Regions from separate parts of the Streptomyces sp. YIM S03343 genome, predicted to be linked through region 2. Evidence: riboswitches for the same ligand, from Rfam matches in the RefSeq annotation. Region 2 holds a riboswitch; each other region holds the start of a gene.
What was found. Region 2 has a riboswitch for cyclic di-AMP ahead of ACSYGN_RS15785 (C40 family peptidase). Riboswitches for the same ligand answer to the same signal wherever they lie in the genome.
Positions count from the first base shown of each region.

Region 1: linked by a shared signal. The riboswitch ahead of ACSYGN_RS21330 (M23 family metallopeptidase) and the one ahead of ACSYGN_RS15785 (C40 family peptidase) in region 2 are both predicted to bind cyclic di-AMP.
Region 3: linked by a shared signal. The riboswitch ahead of ACSYGN_RS06060 (M23 family metallopeptidase) and the one ahead of ACSYGN_RS15785 (C40 family peptidase) in region 2 are both predicted to bind cyclic di-AMP.

Region 1 is NZ_JBPUKX010000001.1:4,910,522-4,916,618, reverse strand. Features, by position in the region: gene lhgO (L-2-hydroxyglutarate oxidase) at 1-529, shown strand, start outside; gene trmB (tRNA (guanosine(46)-N7)-methyltransferase TrmB) at 697-1,521, shown strand; gene ACSYGN_RS21335 (PrsW family intramembrane metalloprotease) at 1,573-2,937, shown strand; gene ACSYGN_RS21330 (M23 family metallopeptidase) at 3,076-4,128, opposite strand; cyclic di-AMP (ydaO/yuaA leader) riboswitch at 4,139-4,295, opposite strand; gene ACSYGN_RS21325 (PP2C family protein-serine/threonine phosphatase) at 4,609-5,679, opposite strand; tRNA gene ACSYGN_RS21320 (tRNA-Met) at 5,846-5,919, shown strand; gene ACSYGN_RS21315 (dihydrofolate reductase family protein) at 6,061-6,097, opposite strand, start outside.
Region 2 is NZ_JBPUKX010000001.1:3,714,819-3,720,915, reverse strand. Features, by position in the region: gene ACSYGN_RS15800 (ferredoxin reductase family protein) at 1-769, opposite strand, end outside; gene ACSYGN_RS15795 (quinone oxidoreductase family protein) at 830-1,780, opposite strand; gene ACSYGN_RS15790 (TetR/AcrR family transcriptional regulator) at 1,890-2,507, shown strand; gene ACSYGN_RS15785 (C40 family peptidase) at 2,887-4,074, opposite strand; cyclic di-AMP (ydaO/yuaA leader) riboswitch at 4,083-4,254, opposite strand; gene ACSYGN_RS15780 (ATP-dependent DNA helicase) at 4,620-6,097, shown strand, end outside.
Region 3 is NZ_JBPUKX010000001.1:1,340,762-1,346,858, forward strand. Features, by position in the region: gene ACSYGN_RS06050 (MBL fold metallo-hydrolase) at 113-1,396, opposite strand; gene ACSYGN_RS06055 (SGNH/GDSL hydrolase family protein) at 1,700-2,485, opposite strand; gene ACSYGN_RS06060 (M23 family metallopeptidase) at 2,772-3,734, opposite strand; cyclic di-AMP (ydaO/yuaA leader) riboswitch at 3,739-3,904, opposite strand; gene ACSYGN_RS06065 (alpha-galactosidase) at 4,279-6,097, opposite strand, start outside.

The DNA of each region.
Region 1 (6,097 bases), 1.2 Mb from region 2:
GGAGTACTACGAGCTGGCACGGCCGGAGCTGGTGCGGGGGCTGGTGTATCCGGTGCCGGATCCGGCGTTCCCGTTCCTCGGGGTGCATCTCACCCGGGGGATCGACGGGGGCGTGCACGTCGGGCCCAATGCCGTGCCGGCGCTGGCCCGGGAGGGGTATGGGTGGGGGGTGGTGCGGCCGCTGGAGCTCGGGCGGACGGTGTCCTGGCCCGGGGCGTGGCGGATGGCCCGTCGGCACTGGCGGTACGGGGCGGGGGAGATTCGGCGGTCGGTGTCGCGGGGGGCGTTCCTGAGGGCGGTGCGGGTGCTGCTGCCCGCGGTGGAGCCGGGGGATCTGGTGCGGGGGGCGGCGGGGGTGCGGGCGCAGGCGGTGCGGCGGGATGGCGGGCTGGTCGATGACTTCCTGATCGTGGAGGGGGCTCGGGCTGTGCATGTGGTGAATGCGCCGTCGCCTGCGGCTACCGCTTCGCTGCCGATCGGGCGGGAGGTGGGGCGGAGGGTGCTGGGGGTGCTGGATGAGGTGGGGTGAGGGTTTTTTCGCCCCCGCAGCCCCTTCCCGTCCCGCCACGGGGGCTCCGCCCCCGTACCCCCGCTCCTCAAACGCCGGAGAGGCTGATCTTCAGGGGGTCTGGGGGCGGAGCCCCCAGGGAAGGGGCGGCGGGGGCGAGGAACCCTCGGCCGTAAAATTGGGGCACTGTGTCTGACTTGCTAAACGTTCCTGAGAGTCCTAGGCACCTTCCCGGTGTCTCTGTTCGGCATACCCGGATCAAGGGGGAGCCTCGGTTTCCCGATGGGCCCAAGGCTGATCCCGCCGGGTCGCACTTCGAGCGGCGGATCCGGAGTTTTCAGCCTCGCCGTAGCCGGGTGACGGCCGGGCAGGCGGACGCCCTGCAGCGGTTGTGGCCCCAGTGGGGACTGGACATCGACGGGCATCAGGTCGTCGATCTGCCCGAGTTGTTCGGGAACGACCGTCCCGTGGTGCTGGAGATCGGCTTCGGGATGGGCGAGGCCACCGCCCAGATGGCCGCCGCGGATCCCGGCACCAACGTCCTCGCCGTGGACGTGCACACACCGGGGCAGGGCCATCTGCTCAACCTCGCGGAACGCAGCGGGCTCGACAACGTCCGCGTCGCCAACGGCGACGCCATCATCCTGCTGCGCGAGATGCTCGCCCCGGACTCCCTGGACGGGCTGCGGGTCTATTTCCCCGACCCCTGGCCCAAGAAGCGGCACCACAAGCGGCGGCTGATCCAGCCCGAGTTCCTCACCCTGGCCGCGACCCGTCTCAAGCCTGGCGCGCTGCTGCACTGCGCGACCGACTGGGAGCCGTACGCCGAACAGATGCTCGACGTGCTCACCGCGCACCCGGACTTCGAGAACAGCCGGGCGGACGGCGGTTTCGCGCCGCGTCCGGCGTTCCGGCCGCTGACCCGTTTCGAGGGCCAGGGACTGGACAAGGGTCATGTGGTGAACGATCTGCTCTTCCGCCGCGTACAGCACGAGGACCGTGACCGGGGCTGATTTTCTCCGGCGTCGTCGTAGGCCGTGTTCTCCCTCGTTAGGGTCGATGCCGTGGCCAGCTTTTCCCCGTACCCGCCCCTCCCCGGCCATCCGCCCGTCGGCCATGCCCTCGGGCACCCGCGCTGGTGGCAGCGGCGCGCCGTGCGCTACGGGGCGCTCATCACCCTGCTCGCGGTGTCCGGGCTGGTCATCCTGGCCCTGGTGCGTGAACAGACCGGCACCGACGGGTTCCTGGTAGGCCTCGGCCTCGCCGTACTGCCCGTACCGCTGCTGATCACCGCCTTCCGCTGGCTCGACCGCGTCGAACCCGGCCCCTGGCGCAATCTGCTCTTCGCCTTCGCCTGGGGAGCCTGCGCCGCCGCGCTCATAGCGATCGTCGCCAACAGCTTCGCCACCAGATGGATAGCCACGGCCACCGCCGACCCGACGAACGCCGACACCCTCGGCGCCACCGTCATCGCCCCCATCGTGGAGGAGTCCGCCAAGGCCGCCGCCGTACTGCTCGTCTTCCTGTTCCGCAGACGGAACTTCACCGGGCTGGTCGACGGCGTGGTGATAGCCGGGGTCACCGCCACCGGCTTCGCGTTCACCGAGAACATCCTCTATCTCGGCACCGCCTTCGGCACCGACCAGCTCACCGGCGACCGCGGCATCGCCTCCGTCACCGCCGCGACCTTCTTCGTGCGCGTCATCATGTCCCCCTTCGCGCACCCCCTCTTCACCGTCCTCACCGGCATCGGCTTCGGGGTCTCCGCCCTCTGCGCCGACCACCAGCGCGTCCGCCGCTTCCTGCTGCCGTTGTCCGGGCTGCTGCTCGCGATGAGCATGCACGCCGTCTGGAACGGCTCGTCCTCCCTCGGCCAGTACGGCTTCTTCGCGGTGTACGGCGCGTTCATGGTGCCCGCGTTCGGGCTGCTGACCTGGCTCGCCGTCTGGACCAGACAGCGCGAGCTGAGGACCGTACGGGAGGAGCTGCCCGCCTATGCCGTCGCGGGCTGGCTGACGCCCGCCGAGCCGTTCGTGCTCGGTTCGATGCGGGCGCGCGGCATCGCCCGCGAGTACGCGCGCCACTACTGGGGCAAGCCCGCCGCCCGCGCCGTCGCCGAGTACGAGGCCATCGCCACCTCGCTGGCCTTCCTGCGCCATCGCGGACGCGGCGGACGCGCCGGCCCCGACTTCGTCGTCCGCGAGGCCGAACTGTTGGGCGAGCTGTGGAACCGCCGCCACATCGCCCGCCCCGCCCTCCAGCACGCGGCCGCACGCGTCTGGCCGGAGCGCGGAAGGCACGGGGCGACGTACGGGACGGTGCCCTCTCCGTGGCCGCCGCCCGCGGCGTACGGCTATGGCGGCTCCGGCGGCCACGGGTACGGCGCTCCCGCCGCGCCGTACCCCATCCACAACCCCTATCTCACCTGAGCCGTCGGCCCCATCCGCCCCGCCGCATGCAAAAACCGGCAGCCCTGACGTCGGGGGGAAGCCGTCAGGACCGCCGGAGACCAGAGGGGAGGGATAAGAGAGAAGCAGAACAGCCAGCCTGCCAGAGGCTGAGCGCCGTCAGGGGTTGAGGCCCTTGCCGCGCAGCCATGTCATCGGATCGGTGGCGGTGGCCTGCCCGTTCGGGTGGACCTCCAGGTGCAGATGCGGGCCGGTGACGTTGCCGGTGGCGCCGACGCGGCCGATCACATCGCCCGTGCTGACCTTCTGGCCGACGGAGACGCTGATCGACGACTGGTGGTTGAACCACAGCTCGGTACCGTCATCGAGAGTCAGGATGGTGCGGTACCCGTAGGCGCCGGCCCAGCCCGCCTCGGTGATCGTGCCGCTGTGGATCGCCTTGATCAGCGTGCCCGTGGGCGCGGCGAAGTCGAGGCCTGTGTGATAGCCGGAGGACCACAACGTGCCGGCCTGACCGAAGGTGCCGGTGATGGTGTAGGACGCGACCGGCAGCGTGTACTGCTTGGCCAGCGCGGCCAGGCGCGCGGCCTCGGCCTTCTTCTTCGCGGCCTCCTCCGCCTTCGCCTTGGCCGCCTCGGCCTTGGCGGCGGCGGCCTTCTCGGCGGCGGCAGCGGCGGCAGCGGTGCGCTTGGCGGCGGCGGTTTCGGCGGCCGTCTGGGCCTTGTTCGCGACCTGGGTCTGCTGCTGCTCGGCCTGCGCCATGATCCGGTTGCGCAGCGCCTCGCCCGCGTCGGAGCTCTTGCTGTCGGCCACCGTCGTCGTCATGGTGCTGAGCGCGGCCTGGGACGCCTTGGCCGAGTCGCTGCCCGAGTCGCCGCCCGAGCCGGAGTCGCCGAGCAGGGAGCCCACGGAGGGCAGATCGGGCATGGAGATGGAGACCGGCGGCTTGCCGGTGTTGGCGCTGGCCATGCCGCCCGCGCCGACGGCCGCTATGACACCGACGCCCAGGACGGTGGAGCTGCGGGCGAGTCCGCCGCCGCGCTGCTTGCCGACGCGGTGCCGGCCTCGTACCGGGCGGAGGGAGTCCTCGGTGGGGTTCCACTCCTGCCAGGGACCCTCGTCGGTCTGGTACTCGCCGTAGCCGAAGGTGTCGGTTCCCCCGCGCTGGCCGGGTACGTACGGAGACTCCGTGAGAGGCCGGTTAGACGCCACGTGGGCGCGCTCCTTCCTTCCTTCTCGCCTACCGGGTTAGCTGACGGGTTCGGAGCAGGAAGGTCTCCTACGCGCGTATAACGCCGTGCTTCCACGGCGGTATCCGCGTGATTCACCCCAGGGTGGTGGTTCCCCGGCTCCCTTGCGGGACTCGGCGCGTGCGCACGGAGCCGTCTCTTGTGACGGCTGGGACAACCGCGCTGCGTTATCGAACGTTAATAGACGCGGAGGGGAGATTCCAAGCCGTTCCCCGTGATCAGCAAGATTTTTCCGCCGGACTTACCCGCCATGACCGGCGTAAATCGGGCGAGTTGACCTCCACCCATCAGCCACCGCGGCGGTGACGGTGACTCAGATGTTATGCGGAGCGAGACCGTCCGCTCACCCAACGTGATACCGGACCGATATCAGCGCGAGACCGACGGGAAGCGTCACGCGTCGGCCGGAGACTTGTGTCACGCCACCGGCCGGAGAGATGTGTCACGGCCGCCGTACCGCGAGCAGCGCCATGTCGTCCGTCAGACCGCCCCCGGCGTGCCGGTGCGCCTCCGCGGCGAGGGCGGTGAGCAGCGGCTGCGGGCCCGGGAAGGTCCGGCCGCCGAGCCCTGTCTCGGGGTCGTAGAACACGCCGTGCGCGTCGCGCGCCTCGGACAGCCCGTCGGTGTAGAGCAGCAGCGTGGCCCCGGGCGGGAAGTCCGTCTCCTGGGTGCGGTCGGGCAGGGCGCTCAGCTCACCCAGCCCGAGCGGCAGCGCCGCCGTGTCGGCGTGCAGCACGCGCACGGTGCCATCGGCGAGGAGCAGCAGCGGCGGGGGGTGGCCGCGGTTGACGACGCGGACGAGTGGCTCGCCCTGCGGGATCTCCGCGAGGACGGCGGTGGTGAACCCCTCGACGGCGTCGACGGCCTCGCGCCGGTTGTCCTCGCGCACCAGCGCCCGCTCCAACCGCTGGGCGACCGCCTCCAGCGTGGCCTCCTGCTCGGCGGCCTCCCGGAAGGCCCCGATGACGACGGCCACGATGCCCACCGCACCCATCCCCTTGCCCCGCACGTCCCCGACGATCAGCCGGACGCCGTGCGGGCTGTCCTGCACGGCGTAGAGATCGCCGCCGATGGACGCCCCGGCCTGCGCCGCCTCGTAGCGCGCCGCGATGTCCAGACCGCCGATGCGTTCCTCCGGCTCGGGCAGTACAGCGAGCTGCGCGGCCTCGGCGATCTCGCGAACGGAGGCGAGCTGCCGCTGCCCGCGCTGCACGAGGATGTTGATGAGGACGGCGAGCACCGCGACCGTGGTGACGGTGACCAGCTCCGTCACCGCGCCGACGGCCACCACGACATGCCGTGTGGCGTGACCGATCAGCACGGCCACCGCGGCGAGCACGGCCGCGAGCCCGGTGAGGACCGTGCCGCGCCGCGAGTAGAGCGGGGCGGCGACCAGCGGCGCGGCGGTGAGCAGCGGGGTCGCGGAGAACTCCTGCGGGGTGAGGTAGTCGAAGAGGATCCCGCCGGCCAGCAGCAGCGCGGGCAGGAGCCGTACGGCGGTACGGGCGTACATGATGCGGCGCCCGGGTCGCTCCTCCACCTCACCAGGCCACTCCACCCGACTCCCCGTCCGTAGCCGACGTACCTCCAGTGTCCGGCCCCGGCGGCGGGCGGCGAACGGGGCTGAGCCGAGCGGATGAGCGGGCACCCTGCCAGATGCCGTACACTGGTCTCACCGACGCGGGGTGGAGCAGCTCGGTAGCTCGCTGGGCTCATAACCCAGAGGTCGCAGGTTCAAATCCTGTCCCCGCTACTGAAGGCCTGGGGCCGGAATCCATGTGATGGATTCCGGCCCCAGGCTTTTTTCCTGTTCTCCCTGCTCCCCCGGTTCTCCCGGTTTCCCGGTCCAGTTCTCGCCGTCGTGCGGGCGTGCGGGAGCACCGCTTCCCCGCCCTCAGTCCAGCAGATGCCCGTTGGGTGCCTTGGCGGTG
Region 2 (6,097 bases):
TCACGGGCAGCGTGACCGGGCCGGTCGGGGTGAGGGTGACGTCGGTGATGCCGACCGCGGGTCGCTCGACGCGGTGGACGGTATAGTCGGCCCGGGGTTCCCGGCGCCGCCGGATCAGTTCGTCGTAGCCGTACGCCGCCAAGCCGACGGCGCCCATGGTGAGATACACGACCCGCAGCGCGGTGGACCCGCCGATCACGGGATCCATGGCCCAGCCGTGGACGAGGGCGAGCAGGACCAACAGGCCGGTGGCACGGTGCAGGAGTAGCCAGCGCTCGTAGGGCAGGCGCAGGATCCGGCCGACGCGGGCCAGCGACACGGCGACCAGTACGAGCAGACCGACCGCCGAGACGATTCCGAGGACGAGGCCGGTGCGGGCCAGCTGGGTGGCCTGATCGGGGCCGATGTTCTCTGCCGCGGTCTGGGTGAGCAGGATGTGGGGGGCGAGCAGGAGCATGGACCACAGGGCGTACTGCTTGTGCCACACATACATCCGATCCAGGCCGCCGAACCACTGCTCCAGCCAGGTCAGCCGGGTGGCCAGCACCAGCGCCAGGGTCATCAGGTAGACGGTGCACACTCCGGCGAGTTCGCCGAGGAAGTAGCCGGCACTGATGTCCGTCGGCCGCAACCGGTCCCAGGCCAGCAGCAGCAGGACGCCCAGGGTGCTCACGGTCAGCGGACCCGCGTGACGCTTCTTCAGGCGCGCGTCCAGGGGACGGCGCGCGATCCGGACGGCGTACGCCGCCATCGCGATCAGGAAGGGCATGATCGGCCTCTCAGCGGCCTGGTGCCGGTGGCGGCACCAGGGCAGTCCCTAGGTAAAGGCTCAGGGGAGCAGCACGGTGCGCCGGCCGTCGCCGGACCGCTGCCGCCATGCCGCGGCGACATCGCTCAGCGCCACTTCGTCGATGTCGATCGAAAGCTCTCCGGATGCCGTTATCCGAAGGAACTCCGGGACCGCCTTTCTCAGGTCGGCCAGGGGCACCGTACCCACCCCACTGCCGAGGATCTCCAGACCTGAACTGCGCAAGACGTCCGCACGCAACGTGATGGACGGGCCGGCGGACTGCCCCACCTCGACCAGGCGGACGCGGGGCGCGCCATGGGTCATCCCGCGACGGCTGATCGCCGTGATCGCGGCCTCGGCGGGCGCGCCCCACAGATAGTCGACGATGACGTGGATCCCGACGTCACCGGCCGCCGCGCTCATTGCGGCCGCGTCGTCGGTCCCTCCCAGCTGCACGGTGGCGTCGACGCCCAGCCGGTCGAGCGCGGCCGCGTCGCGGCCCGCGGCGATGATCCGACCGGCGCCCAGGCGCCGCGCCAGCTGCACCGCGAGGCGGCCCGACACGCCGGTGGCGCCCAGCACGAGCACCGTCTCCCCAGCCTGCAGATTCGCGCGCCAAGTCAGCGCGAGCCAGGCTGCCAGGCCCGGATTCATGATCGCGGCGGCGGTCACGTCGTCCAGAGCTTCGGGCAACGGTACGCACATGCCGTGCGGGGCCGCAGCCACTGGCGCCATCGTGCCGAAGGGCGAGCGCACGCCCCCGAAGTAGACGCGGGTGCCGTCGGCCAGCCTGCCGACCCCATCCACCCCGGGAACCATCGGGTAGTCGCCGTCGCTGCCGTAGTGCTCGCCGCTGGCCAGGGCGCGCACGATCGGGTGCAACCCTGCCGCGCTCACTTGGACCAGCACCTCGCCCTCACCCACCACCGGCTCGGCGAATTCCCCGAACTCGGGCGTCTTGCCCACTGCGCTGATCACTGCTGCCTTCATTGCGACTCCCCTCTTGGCTGAATCCAGATTCACCGAATCGGCATTCGGTGAATCTGGATTCAGAGTAGGATGGGTCATCATGGGCAGTCAAGGACCGATGGGAGGGCCGGTGGGGGTACGCAAGACCAGGGCGGCGCAGACCGAGGCGGCACTGAAGGACGCCGCCCGGCGGCTGTTCGCCGAGCGCGGCTACCTGAACACGAAGATCGGCGACATCACGGCGGCCGCCGGCCGCGCCACCGGATCCTTCTACGACCACTACACGGGCAAGGAAGAACTGCTCCAAGCTCTGCTGGCCGACATGAACGCCCAGATCGACCACGAGATCGACGCCGGCGACTACCCGCCCCAGCACGACCTGAGCGACCGCGACCAACTACGCGGCCACCTCGCCGTCGGCTGGCAGATGTTCCGCGACCACCTGCCGGTCGTGGTCGCCCTGACCCAGTCCCGCATCGTGGCGGACCTCGGATCGGGCCGGGCCTGGCGCGATCTCGCCACCGAGACCGAGGTACTCCGCGACCACCTCCGCTACCTGCAGTCCCACGGGCACCAGCTACCCGGCGACCCCACACTGGTCGCCGCCGCCATGGGCGCCATGGTCTCCGGCCTCGGCTACGCCATCCTCACCGCTGACACCCACGGCCCCGCCGCCAGCGACGACGAGATCCTCGACACCCTCACCGACCTGCTCCTGCACGGCCTGGCCGGCACGCCACCGGCGTAACCCGCCGGAGAGACTCGAACGGAACCCGGGACCCCGCCTCCAGTACGGACTTCCTCCGCCCGCCACCCTCGCCTTCAGCCCACTCGACGTCGACCAGGCCGAGGTCCGTTGCCACCCCGGGCTCCCCATACCTGCCGAAAGCGGCCGTGACGGGTACAGCGAGAACCGGACCAGAGAAATGAGATCAAACGAACGAGGCATACACCGCCGCTCATCAGTACGCGACGCAATGAGAATCCGACAGCTCGAACGAGAACGAGTGAGAATCCGACAGCGTCATTGCGACGGGACGGGGGCGATTCTCGGCGATCTGTCACAGACGACAACTTGACGACAGATCGCTGAGAATCCGACAGATCTGAAGCGGCCCCAGAGGCGGTCAGGCCACCCGCACCACGCTGTGGATGATCGACGCGCCGCCGTAGTAGATCGACTCCTCGCGCACGTACGCGCCGGGCTTCGGGGCGTGGATCATCATGCCGTTGCCGATGTAGAGACCGACGTGGCTGACATCGGAATAGAAGAAGATCAGGTCACCCGGCTTCGCGTCGGCAACGGAGACCGTCGTTCCTGCGTTGACCTGGTCGTACGTCACACGCGGGAGGCTGACGCCCGCCGCCTTCCATGCGGCCTGGGTGAGGCCCGAGCAGTCGTAGGAGCCGGGGCCGGTGGCGCCCCACACATACGGCTTGCCGATCTGCGCCCGGGCGAACGCCAGCGCCTTCTCCGCCTTCGTCGAGGTCGAGTCCGAGGAAGACGACGAGCCTGATGAAGAGCCCGATGAGGAGGAGGACGAATCCGAGGACGAGCCCGAGGACGCGTTGTCCTGGGCCGCCTTCTCTGCCGCTGCCTTCTCGGCCGCCGCCTGCTGCTTCGCCAGTTCGGCGGCCTTGGCTGCGGCTTCTTCCTGCTTCTTCTTCTCGATCGCCGCGAGCCGGGCCTTCTCCTCGGCGTTGAGCTTCGAGAGCAGGTCACGCGCGTCGGTGAGCTTCGTCTGGACCGTGGCCTTGGCCGTCTTCAGGTCCGTCTGCGACGTGGTGAGCGCCTCCAGGCTCTGCGCGGCCTCCTGACGCTTCTTCATCGTCGCCGACTGCTCGCTGATGTAGTCGTCGACCGCGCCCTTCTGGCGGTTGGTCAGACGGCTCATCAACTGCGTCTGGTCGAAGTAGTCCTGCGGAGAGTCCGCGAGGAGGAAGGTCGCCGTGTCGGGTTCGGCGGCGCCCGTGCGGTACTGGGCGGCGGCGAAGGAACCCAGCTGCTCCCTGGCCGTGTTGAGCTTCTGGGTGCGCTTGGCGACGTCGTCGAGGAGGGTGTCGACGCGCTTCCGCTGCTTAGTGGACTTCTCCTTGGCCGCGTTGTACTTCTCGGTCGCCGACTCGGCCTGGCGGTAGAGGTCGTCGACCTTCTTCTGGACCTCCTCCAGGCTCGGTCTGTCGTCCGAGGGCGCCGCGTTGGCGGTCTGGGAGAGAAGGGCCACGGAGGTGAGGGCGGCGGCCGTGGCGATGGCGGGGGTGCGTATGCCTGCGACGCGCGGGCCGGCGGGGCGCGACTTGCGGTGCGACGCCAAGGGAGGCGACTCCTTCCACGTTCCGCCTACCGGGTTAGCTGTCGGGTTCGGGCGGGTGGTTCGGAAGGGTTGCCCTACGGTCCCTATCCCGGCGGGGATACGGGCCGATTCACCCCAAGTTCGGTTGGGTCCCCGGCTCCGGCTGCCGTGGGGGCGCACCGGACTCGGCGGAGCCGCGCGGCCCGGCGACGTTCGCCGGTGGGGGTCGTGCGGCCTGCCCGGCACGGTAGCCAACTCGTGTGGCCTCTGTGAAGGTTGATGGCCGATATGCCCGATACTAATTTGTGACCTTCACCTCGGTGAGGCTTTGTCGTCGTCCTTATGGGGGGATCTGCGACCGCTTGTCCGAGACGGGGGATGGTCTGGTCCGGGGGCGGTTCGGATGCGGCCCGGGTGCGGCCCGGGTGCGATGTGCCCGGTCGCCGGTGTCCGCGTGCCTGATGCGTCCTGGTCCGTGCGCGGGTCCGCGTACGCCCGGCGGTGCCGCCGGGGGATTCCCGGAGCGGGCCCGGGTTGTCAGTGGGGGGTCCTAGACTCGGAGAGCGATGAGCAGCCTCTTTGACGACAGCTTCCTGGCGGATCTCCAGGCCCCGCGGGGCCATGACGAGGAGCCCCCGCCGCCGCCCGAGGACGAACACGTACCGGAGTCGCTTCCGGACGATCTGTTCGGCGGGAAGTTCGACGTGCCTCCGGACCGGGACGAGTACTACCGCAACGGCGCCCCGCGCCCCGCCGTGGATCCGGCCGCCCTGCTGGAGGGGCTGAACGACAACCAGAGCGCCGCCGTCGCGCACTCCGGCACCCCGCTGCTCATCGTGGCCGGAGCCGGTTCCGGCAAGACCCGTGTGCTCACGCACCGCATTGCGTATCTGCTGGCCGATCGCGGCGTGCACCCGGGCCAGATCCTCGCGATCACCTTCACCAACAAGGCCGCCGGCGAGATGAAGGAGCGCGTCGAGCAGCTCGTCGGGCCGCGGGCGAACGCGATGTGGGTGATGACCTTCCACAGCGCATGCGTGCGCATCCTGCGCCGGGAGTCCAAGAAGCTCGGCTTCACCTCCTCCTTCTCGATCTACGACGCCGCCGACAGCAAGCGTCTGATGGCGCTCGTCTGCCGTGACCTGGACCTCGACCCCAAGCGCTACCCGCCGAAGTCCTTCAGTGCCAAGATCTCCAACCTGAAGAACGAGCTGATCGACGAGGAGGACTTCGCCGCCCAGGCCGCCGACGGCTTCGAGAAGACCCTCGCCCAGGCGTACGCGCTCTACCAGTCCCGGCTGCGCGAGGCGAACGCCCTCGACTTCGACGACCTGATCATGACGACGGTCAATTTGCTGCGCGCCTTCCCGGACGTCGCCGAGCACTACCGCCGCCGCTTCCGTCATGTCCTCGTCGACGAGTACCAGGACACCAACCACGCCCAGTACGCGCTGGTGCGCGAGCTGGTCGGCACCGCGGAGCGCCCGGTGGACGTACCGCCCGGCGAGAACGACCTCCAGCCCGCCGAACTGTGCGTCGTGGGCGACGCCGACCAGTCGATCTACGCCTTCCGCGGCGCGACCATCCGCAACATCCTCCAGTTCGAGGAGGACTACCCGGACGCCACGACGATCCTGCTGGAGCAGAACTACCGGTCCACGCAGACCATCCTGAGCGCGGCCAACGCGGTCATCGAGCGCAACGAGTCCCGCCGCCCCAAGAACCTGTGGACCAACGCGGGCGCGGGCGCCCGGATCACCGGCTATGTCGCCGACACCGAGCACGACGAGGCGCAGTTCGTCGCCGACGAGATAGACCGCCTCACGGACGCGGGCGAGGCCAGGGCCGGTGACGTCGCCGTGTTCTACCGCACCAACGCCCAGTCCCGTGTCTTCGAAGAGGTCTTCATCCGCGTCGGCCTGCCCTACAAGGTCGTCGGCGGCGTCCGCTTCTACGAGCGCAAGGAGGTCCGGGACGTCCTCGCCTATCTGCGGGTGCTCGCCAACCCGGAGGACTCCGTTCCGCTGCGCCGCATCCTCAACGT
Region 3 (6,097 bases), 2.4 Mb from region 2:
GTCCGATCGGAACACGATCCGACCTGGTCGCAACCGGTCGGGCGCGCAACGACGAGGGCCGGGGAGCTGTTCGCTCCCCGGCCCTCCTGAACGGCTTTCGCGCGGCGCGCGGTCAGCTCGCGGGTACGGCTTCCGGGTCCCCGCTGTCCGCGCCCTTGCGGCCGGATATGTCACCGGGCGTGTCGGCCGCCTCGGCCTCACGGGCCGTGCGCCGGACCTCCGACTCGCCCTCCAGCTCGGTCACCACGTGCGGCAGCCCCGTCACCGCGGGCCAGCCGCCCTCCGGGGCGACGGAGACACCGCGCCACCAGGGCTCGGCCGGGACAAAGTCGCCGGTCGGCTCGAACGGCTGGCCGGGGCGGGGCAGGGCGACACTCGCGCCGACCGCGGCCGCCGCGCTGACCGTGCCCTCGCCGGGCTCGGCCCAGGGGTGGGGGGCCAGATTGAAGGTGCCCCAGTGGATCGGCAGCATGACTCCGGACGGCTGCCCGCCCTGGAGGTCGAGGTGGGCGCGCATGCCCTCCTCGGGGGTCATGTGGATGTCCGGCCAGAACTCGGAGTACGCGCCGATCTGGATCATCGTGGCGTCGAACGGGCCGTGGGCGGCACCGATCTCCTGGAACCCCTTGAAGTAGCCGGTGTCACCGCTGTGGTAGATCCGGTGCTCCTCACCCGCGACCGCCCAGGAGGCCCACAGGGTGTGCTGGGTGTTGCGCAGCCCGCGCCCGCAGAAGTGCCGGGCGGGGGTGGCGGTCAGGGTGAGGCCGGCGATCTCCGTCGACTCCTGCCAGTCCAGCTCGCGCAGCCGGCCTGCCGAGACGCCCCAGTGCTCCAGATGGGCGCCCACGCCCAGCGGCACGGCGAACACGGTGTCCGTGCCGGCCAGCGCCTTGATCGTGGGCATGTCCAGGTGGTCGTAGTGGTCGTGCGAGATGACCACGACGTCGACCGGGCCGAGCGCGGCCAGCGGCAGCGGGACCGGGTGCAGCCGCTTGGGCCCCACGAACGCGAACGGGGAGCAGCGCTGGCCCCAGACCGGGTCGAACAGCACGCGCCGCCCGTCGATCTCCGCGAGCACGCTGGAGTGGCCCATCCAGGTCAGGCGCAGGCCCGTGACGGGCTGCCTGGCCAGGTCGGCGAGGGTGGTGGGGTGCACGGGGATCGAGTCCTGCGGGGCGCGGCGCGGCCGCAGCTCGCGGTCGAAATAGATCTTGGCGAAGTCCAGCATCGATCCCGACGGCCGGGGCCGGGCGGTGCCCTCGGGATTCTGGAAGACGCCGTCCTTGAAATGGGGTGATCTGCGGATACGGGCCATGCGCTCGCCGCTCGGGTCCGCGCCGAAGGCCGCGGGCTGCAGCGAACGGAGCCCGGAGCTCAGGGAACCCAAACCGGTCACATTGCCTCCTGGTCGAGTCGGTCAGGCTTTCCATTATGGTCGGACGATCTGGTCAACCCGGGTCCTGTCCCGGCCGTCCGCCACGCCGTATAACGCCCGCAGCGCCGATCTTGTGCCCTGGACCTGCGGAAACATCCAACCTTGGAGAAGTCTTGGACTTCGCTGGGTGGTCATGGCCATGCCCCGAGTGGCGGTCCGCCTGACCTGCCACACGGCGCGGGCGGCCGTACCCGTGTCGGTACGGCCGCCCGTCGTCCGGTCGTCCCGGCGCCCGCGTCTCCGGCATGATCTGCCAGATAGGCCCTAAGCCACCGAGCGGATCCGCATCTTGATGGCGTCGGGCGACACTGTGCCCTTCGCCGTCACATGGTCGCCGGAGGACTCCCCGCGCAGCCGTCGGCCGATCCACGGCACCAGGTAGTCACGCGCCCAGGTCACGTTGTCCCGCCGCATCTCCAGCGTGCCGCGGGGCGGCAGCGCGGGCCAGGGCTGCTCCGGGTCGGCCGGGACGTCGTAGCCGAGCAGCTGTCCGGCGCGCAGGGCAACTCGGGTGTGGCCCTCCGCCGAGAGGTGCAGCCGGTCGTCGTCCCAGGCCCGGCGGTCCTGGATCGACCGCAGCGACCACAGGTCGAGCACCGGGCAGCCGTACCGGTCGGCGATCGCCCTCACATGCCCGTTGTACGTCGCGATCTTGCCCCGCAGATGCTTGAGCACGGGGATGCCGCGGGTGTCGAAGCCGGTGGTCACGAGGACCGTGCCGGCCACCCCGGTGAGTTGGGCGACCGCCGCCTCGAAGCGCTCGGCCACTTCGTCCGGGTCGCTGCCCGGGCGGATGATGTCGTTGCCGCCCGCGCAGAAGGAGACCAGGTCCGGTGCGAGCGCCACGGCCCTCGGGAGCTGGTCCTCCACGATCTGGTCGAGCAGCTTGCCGCGTACGGCAAGGCTGGTGTAATCGAAATCGCCTTCGGGCCGCTGGTCGGCGAGCAGTACGGCGAACCGGTCGGCCCATCCGACGAACTGGCCGTCGGGGCCGGGGTCACCCACTCCCTCGGTGAAGCTGTCCCCCACCGCCACGTACGACCCGATCACTGATCTGTTGTCACTCTTCGAATCGTCTGCCACAAGCGGCCATGATTCACCCTTCGATGTGACCTACGCGACCGTAGGCAAGGCTTGACGGGCGGTGACAAAGGCCACTCGTAAAGCGTTTGCCAACCCGGAATACCTGTTCTACCTGGGGTGTTGTCGGCTCGGCAGGCCCGGAGCCCGGAGGTGCCCGGCCGGTGCCGGTCCGGCGCCCGGGCAGACCGAAGACCGGACCCGGGGATCGTGGTCCGGCCTTCGGCGGATTGCGGGGGTGTGCGGCGGGCGGGTGTCAGCCGACGGCTACGCCGTGCTCGCGGAGCCAGGCGACCGGGTCGATGTCCGAGCCGTAGTCGGGGGTGGTACGGATCTCGAAGTGCAGGTGCGGGCCCGTCACATTGCCGGTCGCACCCGAGAGACCGACCTGCTGACCCGTCGTCACGGACTGACCGGCGGAGACGGACAGCTGGGACAGGTGCGCGTACTGCGCGTAGTGGCCGTCGGCGAGCCGGATCACGACCTGGTTGCCGTACGCGCCGCCCCAGCCTGCCGAGACGACGGTGCCCGCGCCGACAGCCTTGAGGGAGGTACCGGTTGGGACCACGAAGTCGACGCCGGTGTGGTAACCGCTGGACCACATGCTGCCCGCGACGTGGTACGACGTACCGACGGTGCCGCCGACGACCGGCAGCGTGAAACCGGAGCCCGTGGGGGCGGAGGCATTCGTGGCGGTCGCGGTGCCGGCGGAGGCAGACGGCGCGGACGGCGCGGACTGTGCGGACTGTGCGGACGACGGCGTCGGCTTCGACTCGGCGGTGGCGGCCGTGGCATGGCGCCCGAGGGTGAGCTTCAGACCGGGGTGGATCAGGGAGGGGTTGCCGCCCACGGCCTCGCGGTTGTCCCGGTAGAGGCGGTGCCAGCCGCCGCGGACCCGGTGCTCGGCGGCGATCTTCGCGAGGTAGTCGCCGGTGTGGACGGTGTAGATCTTCGTCCGCGTGCTCTTCGCGTCGGACGCCCGTCCGGCCTGGTGCGCGGCGACCGGCGCGGCCTGGACGGTCTGTGCCGGAGCCGTCTGCGCGACCGACTGCGAGACGGACTGCGTGGCCGACTGGACGGCCGACTGCGGGGTCGCGGCGTGCGCGCCCCCGGCGCCGATGAGCGGCAGGGCCAGCGCCGCGCCGCCGGTTCCGGCGACGGCTATGGAGCGGGTGAAGCGCTGGGACTTGGGGCGGCGGTGCTTACCCTTCGCGGGCATGGCGAATTCCTCTCCGGCGCCTGCGAGGTGAGCTGTCGGGTTCGGGCTGGAGCTGCCCGGCCATGACGAAGGGTCACGGCTTCACCCCGAGCCTGTGCCGGAGACCGGACCAGGCAGTCGTACCTGTGGGTCCCCCGCTCCTGCCGTACGCGGGTGAGTGTGTGCGGAGTCCGGTCGGTGGCAGGATTCGGCGGTCCGTCCGGATTGATGGCGAACGTAGGCGACCAGGACGCGAATCAACAAGCCGGTGGTTCCCGGGATACGCGTTTCCCTTGATCTTTTCCCGGAATTCACGGTCACCCTCCGTGAATTCCGCCCCGATTTCTCCTGGCAATTCCCAAGGAAAACCTTATGAATTACGTGAACATGACGGACGACTCACCGTCACGGATATGAGCCTCCTCACCCGCCCCTTCTCCACCGCCCCCCATTCCTGGCCGAGTTGGAATGAAGGACAATGAAAGCATTGGAACGGCAGCGAAGTCCAACGAAGACAATCTAAAGCAAATGAAGGTGAGCTAATGCCCTAATTAGGACAGAAGCCTCAGATTCGCCGCAGCCGCAGGACTGTTGCGTCCAGGTCGCCGCTCAGCCCGGTGCGCAGACCGTGATGCTGCAGCACCGCGCCCCGGTGAACTTCGCCCGTTTCGCGGCATTCGTACGCCGCTGTCGGGTCAAGTCCGCGCAGCCGCAGCGACGGAACGGGTTCGCCGTAGTGCTGGGCCTGGAGGCAGGCGAGGAGGACCGTCTCGTCGCCGAGCGAGTACTGCACCGCGCTCAGCCCGCCGTCCGGCGGCCGCAGCCGGTACTGGTCGCCGCGCTGCACCACGGGCCGGATCTCCTTGTACAGCTCCACCCAGCCGCGCGCCTCGGCCAGCTCCTCCTCGCTCCAGTCGCTGAGGTGCCCGCCGATTCCGAGCACTCCGGCCATGGCGCTGACGAACCGGAAACGCAGACTGCTGGAGCGATGGTTGAGCTGGATGTTCGGGCTGTCGGTGACCCAGGCGGCCATCACCCGGGCCGGGTGGATCTGGCTGAAGCCGTGCTGGATCTCCAACCGGTCGAGCGGGTCGGTGTTGTCCGAGGTCCACACCTGGTCCGTACGGCTCATCACACCGAGGTCGATCCGGCCGCCACCGCCCGAGCAGGACTCGAAGGCCACGTCCGGATAGGCGGACCTGAGCCGGTCGAGAAGGCCGTAGAAGGCGCGGACATGGTCGACCCACAGCCGCTGCGGATACGGCTCGCCCGGCCAGCCGGCGTCGGTGAAGCAGCGGTTGAAGTCCCACTTCACATAGTCGACGGGAGTGGACGCGAGCAGGTCGTCCAACTGCTCCCAGAGATATTCCTGGACATCCTCGCGGGCGAGGTTCAGCACCAGTTGGTTGCGGAACTCCGTGCGCTTGCGCCCCGGCTGGTACTGCACCCAGTCGGGGTGCGCCCGGTAGAGGTCGCTGTCCGCGTTGACCATCTCGGGCTCGACCCAGATACCGAACTGCATTCCGAGGGCGTGCACATAATCGGCGAGGGGCTTGAGGCCGCCCGGGAAGCGGTCGGGGTTGGGACGCCAGTCGCCGAGCCCGGCGCGGTCACAGGTGCGCGAGCCGAACCAGCCGTCGTCCACCACGAACAGCTCGACCCCGATCGCGGCGGCCCGCCGGGCGAGCACGCTCTGCTGCTCCTCGGTGATGTCGAAGTGCGTGGCCTCCCAGGAGTTGAACAGCACCGGCCGGTCCCGCTCGGCATCCGGAATGACGTACGCGCGCTGATAGGCGTGCCAGGCGCGGCTGGCCCCGCCGAAACCGGCGCCGCTCCACAGGCCCGCGAAGACGGGCGTGGTGTACGACTCGCCCGGCGCGAGCAACAGCAGCCCCGAGTCGTCGTACCCGGCGCCGCCGGTGATCTGTACGCGCGCGTCGGGGAGTTGGGCGACCGCGATACGCCAGGAACCGGACCAGCCCAGCGCGCAGCCGTAGACCTCGCCGAACTCCTCGGTGGCGCCGGTGTCGAGCGCGACCCAGGGCAGATGCTGGTGCCCGGTGTGGCCCCGGCGGCTGCCGATGACCTTGTCGCCGTAGGTGAGCGGCGCACTCGCGAGCCGGGACTCGGCGGCCCAGCGGCCGTGGAGTTGGGACAGCCGCCAGCCCTCACGCTCGGGCAGGGTCCAGGTGGCCGGGTCGGCGCGCAGCAGCTCCAGTGGCTCCGCGCCCTCGTTGCCGAGGGTCACCCAGCGCTCGACCACGTCGTCACGCATCCGGTAGTGCAGGACGATCGTCAGGCCGTCGTCCCTGAAGCGCAGCCGCAGTTCGTCGCCCTCGGACCCGTCGTGCGCGTCAGGCGCATCATGCTCGTAGGTCTCGAAT